3 regions of the Pantoea sp. SGAir0175 genome follow, and region 3 is predicted to be linked to each of the others. Evidence: predicted binding sites of a transcription regulator. Region 3 holds the regulator's gene; each other region holds the start of a gene.

Region 1 (3,846 bases), 1.2 Mb from region 3:
CGGCAGCGTCAGGAACACTTATACTCATAGTTACCCGTCCATCATGGAGGGAGCGAAAAAAGGATCTGTGATGAAAAAGATCGATGCAATTATCAAACCATTCAAACTCGATGATGTGCGTGAAGCCTTAGCGGAAGTGGGCATCACCGGGATGACGGTTAGCGAAGTGAAAGGCTTCGGACGTCAGAAAGGCCACACCGAGCTGTATCGCGGTGCCGAATACATGGTCGATTTTCTGCCAAAAGTGAAAATCGAGATGGTGGTGGGCGATGATATCGTCGATACCTGCGTAGAAACCATCATGAAAACCGCGCAGACCGGTAAAATCGGCGACGGCAAAATCTTTGTCTTTGACGTGGCGCGCGTCGTGCGTATTCGTACCGGCGAGGAAGACGAAGAGGCCATCTGAGCCCTTCGCTCCTCACCAGACACAAAGCCTGCCGCGTGCAGGCTTTTTCATTTACAGCACTTTGTGCGGACCGAACACTTCGTAGTGGATACGGTCGGCGCTGATGCCGGCATCAGTCAGCTGGCGCGCAACAAACTGCATGAACGCCAGCGGGCCGCAAATCCAGAACTCACCCTCGGGCTGGGTCAGTGCGGTTGAGACGGTGGCTAAATCCATCAGACCCTGCGCGTCGTAACGTCCCGCATCGTCAGCTTGCGGCTGGCGATACCAGACGTGGCGGCTAAAGCGCGGCAGTTGCGCGCCCAGCGCCGCGACCTCATCAGCAAACGCGTGCTGCGCGCCGTTTTCGGCGGCGTGCAGCCAGCATACCGCGGCCGAATGCTGCTGCTCCGCCAGGCTGGCCAGCATGGCTAACAGCGGCGTTTGCCCGACGCCTGCTGAGATCAGCGTCACCGGCGTCTGCGCTGCTGCCTGCAGGAAGAAATCCCCGGCCGGCGCGGCGCACTGCACGATATCGCCGACCTTCGCATGCTGATGCAGCCAGCCGGAGACGCTGCCCTGCGCTTCGTGCTTCACTGCAATGCGATAGGCTTTGCCATCCGGCAGATGCGTCAGCGAATACTGGCGGTGCTGAATGTAGTCGCTGTCCGCCGGGCGCAGACTGAGGGTCAGATACTGGCCGGGCAGGAAGTCCGCCACCGGCTCTCCATCATTCGGCACCAGCTCAATGCTTTTGATCACCGAGCTCTGCGCGGTAATCGCACGGATACGAAAATCGCGCGCGCCGCGCCAGCCGCCGACCTTTTCTTCCGACGCACGGTAAATCGCTGCTTCACGCTGGATAAACACCTCAGCCAGCACGCCATAGGCTTTGCCCCACGCCGCCAGTACTTCATCGCCTGGATTGAGCAGCTCTTTAATCGTCGCCAGCAGGTTTTCCCCGACAATCGCGTACTGCGCCGGCTGAATATTCAGGCTGGCATGCTTCTGCGCAATTTTCTCCACCGCCGGCAGCAGCGCCTCAAGATTTTCCAGGTTGCTGCCGTACGCGCAGATCGCGTTAAACAGCGCTTCACGCTGATTGCCGCTGCGCTGGTTGTTCATGTTAAACACGTTCTTCAGCTCGGGATGCTGCGTCAGCATCCGCTGATAAAAGTGACCGGTCAGCTGCGGGCCGAGTTGAGCAATCGCGGGCAGGGTAGATTTCACGGTGGCGATGGTTTGTGCGTCAAGCATGGGCTGATCCTCAGAGTAATTTTAAACATGTATTTTAAATGCATGTTATGCCTGTTGCCGCGCACTGTAAATCCCCCGTTTTGTCTGGGGTGACGAGTGCCAATCTGCTGGCGGGCGCGCAAAGCTGAAAAATTTTCCCGCTGCTGATGAACAAATATCCGGTTTTCTTCCCCGGCTAAAAAGCGTAAAAATCCCGTGCCAGCGCCTTGCCAATCGTTTGCGTAAAAAGAGGAGATTGGCGCTACCGTCCCCTGGCAAAACCGTTTACACTGTTGGCCTTCGCCCCCAGCCGGGGCTTAAACTGCCGTTAAAAAGTTGCTGAGTCAGGAGATGCGGATGTTAAAGCGTGATATGAACATTGCCGATTATGATGCCGAGTTGTGGCAGGCTATGGAGCAGGAGAAGGTGCGTCAGGAAGAGCACATTGAACTGATTGCTTCGGAAAACTACACCAGCCCACGCGTTATGCAGGCGCAAGGTTCACAGCTCACCAACAAATATGCCGAAGGCTATCCGGGCAAACGCTACTACGGCGGATGTGAATATGTGGATATCGTTGAGCAGCTGGCGATCGATCGCGCCAAAGCGCTGTTCGGCGCGGATTACGCTAACGTGCAGCCGCACTCCGGCTCCCAGGCTAACTTCGCGGTGTATACCGCGCTGCTGCAGCCGGGCGACACCATTCTGGGCATGAACCTGGCACACGGTGGTCACCTGACCCACGGTTCGCCGGTCAACCTGTCCGGTAAACTGTACAACGTTATCCCTTACGGCATCGATGAAACCGGCAAAATCAATTACGAAGAGCTGGCCGAACTGGCGCAGACCCACAAGCCAAAAATGATCGTGGGCGGCTTCTCTGCTTACTCTGGCGTGTGCGACTGGGCAAAAATGCGTGAAATCGCCGACAGCATCGGCGCCTGGCTGTTTGTTGATATGGCCCACGTTGCCGGTCTGATCGCTGCTGATGTGTACCCGAACCCGGTACCACACGCGCACATCGTGACCTCGACCACGCACAAAACGCTGGCCGGTCCGCGTGGTGGCCTGATCCTGGCGAAAAACGGCGACGAAGAGCTGTACAAGAAACTGAACTCCGCGGTGTTCCCGGGTGGTCAGGGCGGCCCGCTGATGCACGTTATCGCCGGTAAAGCCGTCGCGTTCAAAGAAGCGATGGAGCCGGAGTTCAAGGCTTATCAGCAGCAGGTCGCGAAGAATGCCAAAGCGATGGTGGAAGTGCTGCTGGAGCGTGGTTACAACATCGTCTCAGGCGGTACTTACAACCACCTGTTCCTGATCGATCTGGTGAGCAAAGGGCTGACCGGTAAAGAGGCGGATGCCGCTCTGGGCCGCGCCAACATCACCGTGAACAAAAACAGCGTACCTAACGATCCGAAGAGCCCGTTTGTGACCTCCGGTGTGCGTATCGGTACGCCAGCAGTGACCCGTCGCGGCTTCAAAGAAGCGGAAGTGCGCGAACTGGCGGGCTGGATCGCTGACGTTCTCGACAATATCAACGACGAAGCCACTATCGAGCGCACCAAACAGAAAGTGCTGGATATCTGTGCCCGTCTGCCGGTTTATGCCTGATAAGCGCTAAACCCGCAGTGTGAAGAAGGATGGCGCAAGCCATCCTTTTTTTATTCCCTTTCGCAGGCGGCTTTGAGAAAGTAGCGGCCATTCCGCGCACGGCGGAGCGTCAACAGGAGGAAACATGACCATCGGATCGGCCAGGTGGCTGGGACTGAGCTACTTCACCTACTTTTTCTGCTATGGCATCTATCTGCCGTTCTGGAGCGTGTGGCTGAAAGGCAACGGGCTGGATGCGGAAAAAATTGGCCTGCTGCTCGGCTGTGGCATGGTGGCGCGCTTTGCCGGCAGCCTGTTGATTGCTTCGCAGGTGAAAAATCCAGCGCAGCTGATTGTTGCGCTGCGCCTGCTGGCGCTGGTGACCTGTCTGTTCGCGCTCGGTTTCTGGCTGGGCGGTCAGTGGCTATGGCTGCTGCTGGTGATGATTGGTTTTAACCTGTTCTTCTCGCCGCTGGTGCCGCTGAGTGATGCGCTGGCGGCCACCTGGACACAGCAAATCGGGCTGGCCTATGGTCCGGTACGGCTGTGGGGCTCGCTGGCGTTTGTTATCAGCTCGGCGCTTACCGGTATGCTGGTCAGCGCCTGGTCATCGCAGGTGATTCTGCTGCTGC
Region 2 (3,846 bases), 710 kb from region 3:
CGCACGCTCGGTGCCAGCCAGCGCCTGCTGCGCGGCACGCTATGGTGTGAGTTTGCGCTGCTTGGCGTGGTCGCCGGAATCGCGGCGGCGCTGGGGGCGGAAGCGGCACTGTGGGGACTTCAGCGTAAGATTTTTGATTTCCCGTGGCAGCCGGACTGGACGCTGTGGCTGGCGCTGCCGCTGTGCGGCGCGGTGCTGCTGTCGCTGTGCGGCGGCTGGCTGGGTGTCCGCTTATTGAAGGGGAAAGCGCTGTTCAGACGGTTTGATGCTGCCTGATGCCCTCACCCCAGCCCTCTCCCACGGGAGAGGGAGCTGATCGAGCCCGTATGCGTGATTCTGCACTTCAGGACGTTCAGGTGAGTGTCAAACGGAAAAATCGCAGCGCATGATTCCCTCTCCCACGGGAGAGGGAGCCGATCGAGCCCGTATGCGTGATTCTGCACTTCAGAACGTTCAGGTAAGCGTCAAACGGAAAAATCGCACCGCATAATTCCCTCTCCCTGTGGGAGAGGGCAGGGTGAGGGGAATACCGCAGAACTACAGCTTCGCCACGGCCCATGCAATGCCGCTCGCATAGGCATCAGGCAGCAGCGGTACCAGCGCATTGAGTGCGGCGGTGAGGCGTGCCGGATCGCTGTCGGTCAGATTCAGGTGGCCGACCTTACGTCCGGCGCGGACTTCTTTGTCGTACCAGTGCAGATGCACCAGCGGCTGCTGCAGCCAGTCGGTATTGAGGTCGGCGCCAATCAGGTTGACCATCACCGACGGCGCAAACATCACCGGCTGCGGCAGCGGCAGACCGAGCACGGCACGCAGGTGCAGTTCAAACTGGCTGATTGAGGCGCCATTCTGCGTCCAGTGGCCGCTGTTGTGCACGCGCGGTGCCAGCTCATTGATCAGCAAGCCCTGCGGTGTGACGAAACACTCCATCGCCATCACGCCCACATACTTCAGCTCATGCATGATCGCGCTCAGCATCGCTTCTGCCTGCTGCTGTTGCGCGGCATCAGCCTGCGGGAAGGCAACGCTGGTACGCAGAATGCCGTCCTGATGCAGGTTGTGCGTCAGCGGATAAAACACCGTGCGGCCATCGTGCCCGCGCGCGCCCACCAGCGAGACTTCACCGCTGAAGTTAATACCCTGCTCAACGATGCACTCGCCGTAGCACTCATCCGGCAGCGTTGCGGTTTCGTCGGCGCGCAGGCGCCACTGGCCGCGGCCGTCATAGCCGCCGGTGCGGCGCTTGACGATCGCCAGCTCGCCCAGCGTGCTGAATACCGCCGGCCACTCGCTTTTATCAGCCAGTAACTGCCATGGCGCGGTTGCCAGGTTGAGCTGATCGAGCAGCTGCTTTTGCGTCAGGCGATCGGCGAGGCGCGGAAAAATATCACGGTTGACGAACGCCGGATGGTTAGCCAGCTCGCGCGTCAGCGCGGTTTCCGGCCAGCGCTCGATTTCCGCGGTGATCACGCTTTGCGCGATCGGCAGTGCCGACGGCTCCGCGTCCAGTCCGACCGGATACACGGCGATGCCCAGCGGCTCGCCCGCCTGGCGCAGCATGCGGCCCAGCTGACCGTTGCCGAGTACGCAAACTGGCTTCATGCGTCCTCCCGCGGATCCGGATTATTCAGCACTTCATCGGTCTGGCTCTGACGCCAGGCGGCCAGGCGTGCAGCCAGCTCGCGATCGTGAATCGCCAGGATCTGCGCCGCCAGCAGTGCGGCGTTGGCGGCACCGGCTTTACCGATGGCCAGCGTACCGACTGGAATGCCGCGCGGCATCTGTACGATGGAGTAGAGGCTATCCACGCCGCTCAGTGCTGCGCTCTGTACCGGTACGCCCAGCACCGGCAGAAGGGTTTTCGCCGCCAGCATGCCTGGCAGGTGCGCCGCACCGCCGGCACCGGCGATGATCACCTGAAAACCGTTGTCGGCTGCGCGCTCTGCGAAGCTGAACAGCTTATCTGGCGTTCGGTGCGCAGAGACCACTTCAACGTGGAACGGGACATCCAGGCTGTTAAGGATTTCCTCGGCGAACTGCATGGTAGCCCAGTCACTTTTGGAACCCATGACGATGGCGATACGGGCCGGGGCGGCGTTGGATGACATGCGGTCAACTCCTGTGAATAATCAAACGAACCTGGCCGGGCGGGCAGGTAAAGAAGGGCACAGAGAATAGCACGAGACAGCGGCAAGGAAAACGGTTGCGTGGGCGGAAAACCGGCATTTCCGCCGCAAACAATCAGAAAGGAAATTCGATCAACTGCACGCCCTGTGCGTCCAGCTGAATCATCGATCCGCGCTCATGCCACGCGCCCAGCACCGCGCGTTGCGCTGGCGTGCCGGCGAGCTCGAACTGATGAATCGCCGGGCGATGGGTGTGGCCGTGAACCAGGATCGACACCTGCTGGCGCGTCATCGCCGCGGCTACTGCCTGCGGGTTGACGTCCATGATGCTCAGTGACTTGTGCTGGTTGGCCTGCTTGCTGTCGGCCCGCATCCGCGCAGCAATGCGCATGCGCAGACGCAACGGCAGCGCGAGAAACAGCCGCTGCAGCCAGCGCTGATGGACTTTGGCGCGAAAACGCTGATAACCTTGATCGTCCGTACACAGCGTGTCGCCATGCATCATCAGCACGCGCTGACCATAGCGCTCCAGCACCTGCTCTTCGGGCAGCAGCGTCATGCCGCTGGCGCGGGCGAACTGTTGACCTAACAGGAAGTCGCGATTGCCGTGAATAAAGAATTTTGGCACCGGCAGGGCACGCAGGGCGTCGGCGATCTGCTGATGCAGCGGATTAGGATCGTCATCGCCAATCCAGGCTTCAAACAGATCGCCAAGGATGTAAAGCGCATCACACTGCTGCGCTTCCCCCTGCAAAAAATGCAGAAAACCGGCAGTGATTGCCGGTTCTTCCTGACACAGATGTAAATCTGCGATAAACAGCGTGCGCGACATTACTCGCTGACGGTCACTTTCTGGATGATCACGTCATCAACCGGCACGTCCTGGTGCATGCCGCTGCGGCCGGTTTTCACTGCTTTGATTTTTTCGACCACGTCCATGCCTTCAACCACTTCAGCAAACACGCAGTAACCCCAGCCCTGCAGGCTTTCGTCACGGAAGTTCAGGAAGTCGTTATCGGCAACGTTGATGAAGAACTGTGCGGTAGCCGAGTGAGGTGCCTGGGTACGCGCCATCGCCAGCGTGCCTTTGGTGTTTTTCAGGCCGTTATTGGCTTCGTTGCGGATGTCTGCTTTGGTGGCTTTCTGCTTCATGCCCGGCTCGAAACCGCCGCCCTGAATCATGAAACCGTTGATCACGCGGTGAAAAATGGTGTTGTCGTAGAAACCTTCACGGCAGTAGTCCAGGAAGTTCTGTACGGTAGCCGGCGCTTTGTCATCGAAGGTTTTGATTACGATATCGCCATGGTTCGTCTGGAAAGTGACCATTATATTCGTCCTGTGGAGGTTGTCGTCAGTATCAACTGCCGCACCGGCAAGGCGGCGGGGCATTTTTGTAGACGCCTCTTATATCACAATTTCCAATAACGCGTCAGTAAGGCAACGGCAGTTGCGAAGCGAGCGATGCACAAGTCGGAAAAATACGGCACAATAACCGGCTACATCAAGAAGGCGTATCCCGCACACGTAAACAACGGAATCGTTCAATGCTAAAGATCTATAACACCCTGAGTCGCCAGAAAGAGGAATTTAAACCCATTCATGCCGGTGAAATCGGTATGTACGTGTGTGGAATCACGGTTTACGACCTCTGTCATATCGGCCATGGGCGTACCTTTGTGGCATTCGACGTGGTCGCGCGTTACCTGCGTTACGTGGGCTA
Region 3 (3,846 bases):
CTCAGGCCAATGTCCGCCGGGCTCAGACCCGCGGCGGCGAGGATAAACGGCGAGCCGGTCAGCCAGGCGAAGAAACTGGCGGAGCAGGCCGCATAAATTAGTACGTTACCGCTGTAAATACGCGTCGCCAGCAGCGTCAGCCAGCCCGGCTGTGGCGCGCTGTCGTGGCGCGCACGCGGCGCGCTGGCCAGTTTCAGCGTGCCGAACAGCAGCACCAGCGTCACCAGCGTGAGCGCGAGGAAGATGGCGCGCCAGTGAAAATGGGCCATCAGCCAGGCGCCCAGCAGCGGCGCCAGCGCCGGTGACAGCGCCACCAGCGGCATAATCGTGGCAAACACTTTGTTGGCTTTGGCCTGCGGATAGCGGTCAACCACCAGCGCCTGCCAGCTCACCGCTGCGGCGCACACGCCTACCGCCTGCACAAAGCGCAGCACCAGCATCAGCCAGACGTTAGTCACCCACAGCATGGCAAGACAGCTCAGCGCAAACAGGCTCAGGCCCGCCAGTAAAATCGGCTTACGGCCGAAGCGGTCCGACAGCACACCCCACAGCACCTGCGCACAGGCAAAGCCGCCCAGAAACAAGCTCAGGCTGGCGCTGATGGTGCCCGGTGCGGAAGCAAAGTCGCGCTGCATGGCGCCGAAGGCGGGTAAATACATATCGGTGGCCAGGAAGCCGAGCATGCTCAGCACGGCAAGGTAAGGCAGAAATCCTTTGGATGACAGCATGGTTTTTCTCATTCGGCAGGTTGAACGGCGGGGAGTGTAAAAGGGTGCAGCGGGCTTTGTGAAACGCTAATATTTGCAGGGTGCTGTTAAAATTTTTGATGGGAAAACTATGTGGTCGGAATATGCACTTGAGGTGGTGGACGCGGTAGCGCGCACCGGCAGTTTTAGCGCGGCGGCGCAGGAGCTGCACCGCGTGCCCTCTGCCATCAGCTATACCGTGCGCCAGCTGGAAGGCTGGCTGGCGGTACCGCTGTTTGAGCGGCAGCATCGCGAAGTGGTGCTGACGGCAGCAGGCGAGCATTTTGTGCGTGAAGGGCGTTCTGTTATCAAAAAAATGCTGGCCACGCGCCGTCAGTGTCAGCAGCTGGCTAACGGCTGGCGCGGTCAGCTCAGTATCGCGGTAGATTGCATCGTCAAACCGCAGCGCACCCGCCAGCTGGTAAAGGATTTTTACCGCCATTTCCCCGATATGGAGCTGATCATCAGCTACGAAGTATTTAACGGCGTGTGGGACGCGCTGGCTGATGGGCGTGTCGATGTGGCGATTGGTGCCACCCAGGCCATTCCGGTCGGCGGCCGCTTCGCCTTTCAGGATATGGGCGCGCTCAACTGGCGCTGTGTGGTAAGTCCGCAGCATGCGCTGGCCCGCAGCCCGCAGCTGGACGACGAAACCCTGCGCGCCTGGCCGTCGCTGGTGCTGGAAGATACATCGCGCGCGCTGCCGCGCCGCATGACGTGGACGCTGGATAACCAGCGGCGTCTGGTGGTGCCGGAGTGGGAAACCGGGCTGGATTGCCTGCAGGCTGGGTTGTGCGTGGGCATGGTGCCGGGGCACCTGGCGCGCCCGCTGCTGGACAGCGGCGCGCTGGTGGAGCTGGCGTTGCCGCAGCCGTTTCCGGACAGCCCGTGTTGCGTCAGCTGGTCTGAGCAGCGCGCGTCACCGGCGCTGGCGTGGTTGCTGGAATATCTGGGCGATGCGGAGACGCTGAACCACGAGTGGCTCAGCGAGAAGGCGGCTTAACGGCGGTAATCGCGGAACGGGCCATCGGCCACGGAGCGGCGCTCAATCAGCGTGGGCTGAACTTCAATGGTCTGCGGCTCTTCACGTTTGCTGGTGATGCGGTCCAGCAGCATCTCCAGTGCCTTTTCCCCCAGCTGCGCTTTCGGCTGGTGCACGGTTGTCAGCGCCGGAGTGAAGTAGCGCGCGTTGCGCACATTGTCATAGCCAATTACCGAAATATCCTGCGGCACGCGCAGTCCCATCTCGTCGGCCGCGCAAATCGCGCCCATCGCCATGATATCGCCGCCGCAGAACACCGCCGTCGGGCGCTGTTTCTGGTTCAGAATCTGCTGCATCGCCTGATAACCTGACTCCGGTTCGAAGTCACCCTGCACAATCCACTCGGGACGGACGCTGATGCCCGCTTCCTGCATCGCCTGCAGAAAACCCGCATGACGTCCGCCACCGGTGTTGCGTTCCATCTGGCCGGGGATGGCACCGATATCGCGATGGCCGCGCTCAATCAGGTATCGTCCGGCGAGGTAACCGCCGTGGAACGCATTGTCCTGCACGGTATCGGTAAAGTCCCCGCGCGATTCGCCCCAGTCCATGACCACCATCGGGATATTGCGGTTCTCTTCGAGCATCTGCAGCAGATCGTCGGGATATTCGGAGCACATGACCAGCAGGCCATCGACGCGCTTTTGCGCCATCATCGAAAGATAAGCGCGCTGTTTTTGCAGATCGTTATGCGCGTTGCCGAGAATCAGCGTGTAACCACGCTCAAAGCAGTGATTCTCCACGGCTTCAATAATTTCGGCGAAGTAGGGCGCTTCGCTGGAGGTCGCCAGCAGGCCCAGCGTCTTGGTGTGATTCACCTTCAGGCTGCGGGCCACCGCGCTCGGTGAATAGTGCAGCGCTTTAATCGCTTCCCATACGGCGTTACGCGTCTCTTCCGCGACAAAACGCGTTTTGTTGATGACATGCGAAACCGTGGTGGTTGAGACCCCGGCGCGTTTCGCCACATCTTTAATGGTTGCCATGAAAATGGTACTCCTGGGATTATCGCAACTTACTGATAAGTATATTGTTAAACGTTTGCGTCTGCTAATGGTTTTGCGCCCTGAATATCAGGGCTAATCTGCTTAATCGGGCAGGGAAACATCCTTCAGCAGGCTGTCAATGCAGCATGCGCTAAATCTGTTGCGCAACGAAAGGCGGCGATTCTAGCAAGCCGGGGCGGATAACACGAGATTTTTGCCCATCACTGTGCGAAAATTATTTAACCATGCAATCTGTGTGACTAAGGAGTTGTGATGAGTACCGATTTAAAACTGGCATTGACCACCACCGCCGCTGCTCTGCTGATGATTATTGCCTTTAGCTTTACCGCCATTCTGCATTAATAAAAAAGCCGGTGCTGCTGAACAGCCACCGGCTTTTTTGTTGCGCAACGCTGAGGTTAGCGCACGGTTTTCGGCGTCATCATACGGCGTGCGCCAACGTAATGCTTCTGCCAGTAATCCTCGCCCAGCGCGCTAATCTGAATGTCCTTACCGGTGCGCGGAGACTGAATGAATTTACCATTGCCCAGATAAACCCCGACATGGTCGGCGGTGCCGCGGTTGTTGATGCGGAAGAACACCAGATCGCCTTTCTCCAGCATCTCGCGCTTGATCGGCGCGGCGTCGCGCAGGTGATACATCTCATTGGCGGTGCGGGGAAATTTAAACTTCACCAGATCTTTGTAGGCGTACCACACTAAACCACTGCAGTCGAAACCGGTGTGCGGTGAGGTGCCTCCCCACTGATACGGTTTACCCAGCTGGCCCATCAGTTTCGTCATCGCGGTTTCACGTGCTTTTTGATAGCGCAGGCGGTGGGCTTTGCTCATTTTAATGCCGCTCAGCTGCTGCACTTCATCATCAACGGCAACGTCACGCGATTTTTTCGCCAGCCGCTGATGACCATATTTTTTCGCACTGAGCTTAAGTGAGGATTTGCGCTGGGTGGTGTGCTGAAGTACCGTTTCGCTTTTCTGCTGTTTTTTCAGCCTGAACTTCTGTACCGACGTCAGGCGTGACTTTTTGCTGGTGGTTTTCACCGGGCGTCGTTTGC

Evidence for each region. The regulator PurR, encoded in region 3, represses purine synthesis genes. The targets are predictions, from matches to a motif close to CANGCAAACGTTTGCNTG.
Region 1: a site for PurR is predicted at 1,852-1,869, ahead of glyA (serine hydroxymethyltransferase). Genes of this name have one in related genera too.
Region 2: a site for PurR is predicted at 2,193-2,210, ahead of purE (5-(carboxyamino)imidazole ribonucleotide mutase). Genes of this name have one in related genera too.

The regions. Positions count from the first base shown of each region.
Region 1 covers NZ_CP028081.1:1,117,380-1,121,225, forward strand. Annotated here, with positions in the region: gene glnB (nitrogen regulatory protein P-II) at 71-409, shown strand; gene hmpA (NO-inducible flavohemoprotein) at 461-1,645, opposite strand; gene glyA (serine hydroxymethyltransferase) at 1,982-3,235, shown strand; gene C1N56_RS05010 (3-phenylpropionate MFS transporter) at 3,360-3,846, shown strand, end outside.
Region 2 covers NZ_CP028081.1:3,035,930-3,039,775, reverse strand. Annotated here, with positions in the region: gene ybbP (putative ABC transporter permease subunit YbbP) at 1-276, shown strand, start outside; gene purK (5-(carboxyamino)imidazole ribonucleotide synthase) at 538-1,602, opposite strand; gene purE (5-(carboxyamino)imidazole ribonucleotide mutase) at 1,599-2,108, opposite strand; gene C1N56_RS14290 (UDP-2,3-diacylglucosamine diphosphatase) at 2,242-2,958, opposite strand; gene ppiB (peptidylprolyl isomerase B) at 2,958-3,452, opposite strand; gene cysS (cysteine--tRNA ligase) at 3,671-3,846, shown strand, end outside.
Region 3 covers NZ_CP028081.1:2,328,919-2,332,764, reverse strand. Annotated here, with positions in the region: gene punC (purine nucleoside transporter PunC) at 1-728, opposite strand, end outside; gene punR (DNA-binding transcriptional activator PunR) at 838-1,749, shown strand; gene purR (HTH-type transcriptional repressor PurR) at 1,746-2,771, opposite strand; gene C1N56_RS10760 (cytochrome bd-I oxidase subunit CydH) at 3,045-3,134, shown strand; gene C1N56_RS10755 (C40 family peptidase) at 3,191-3,846, opposite strand, start outside.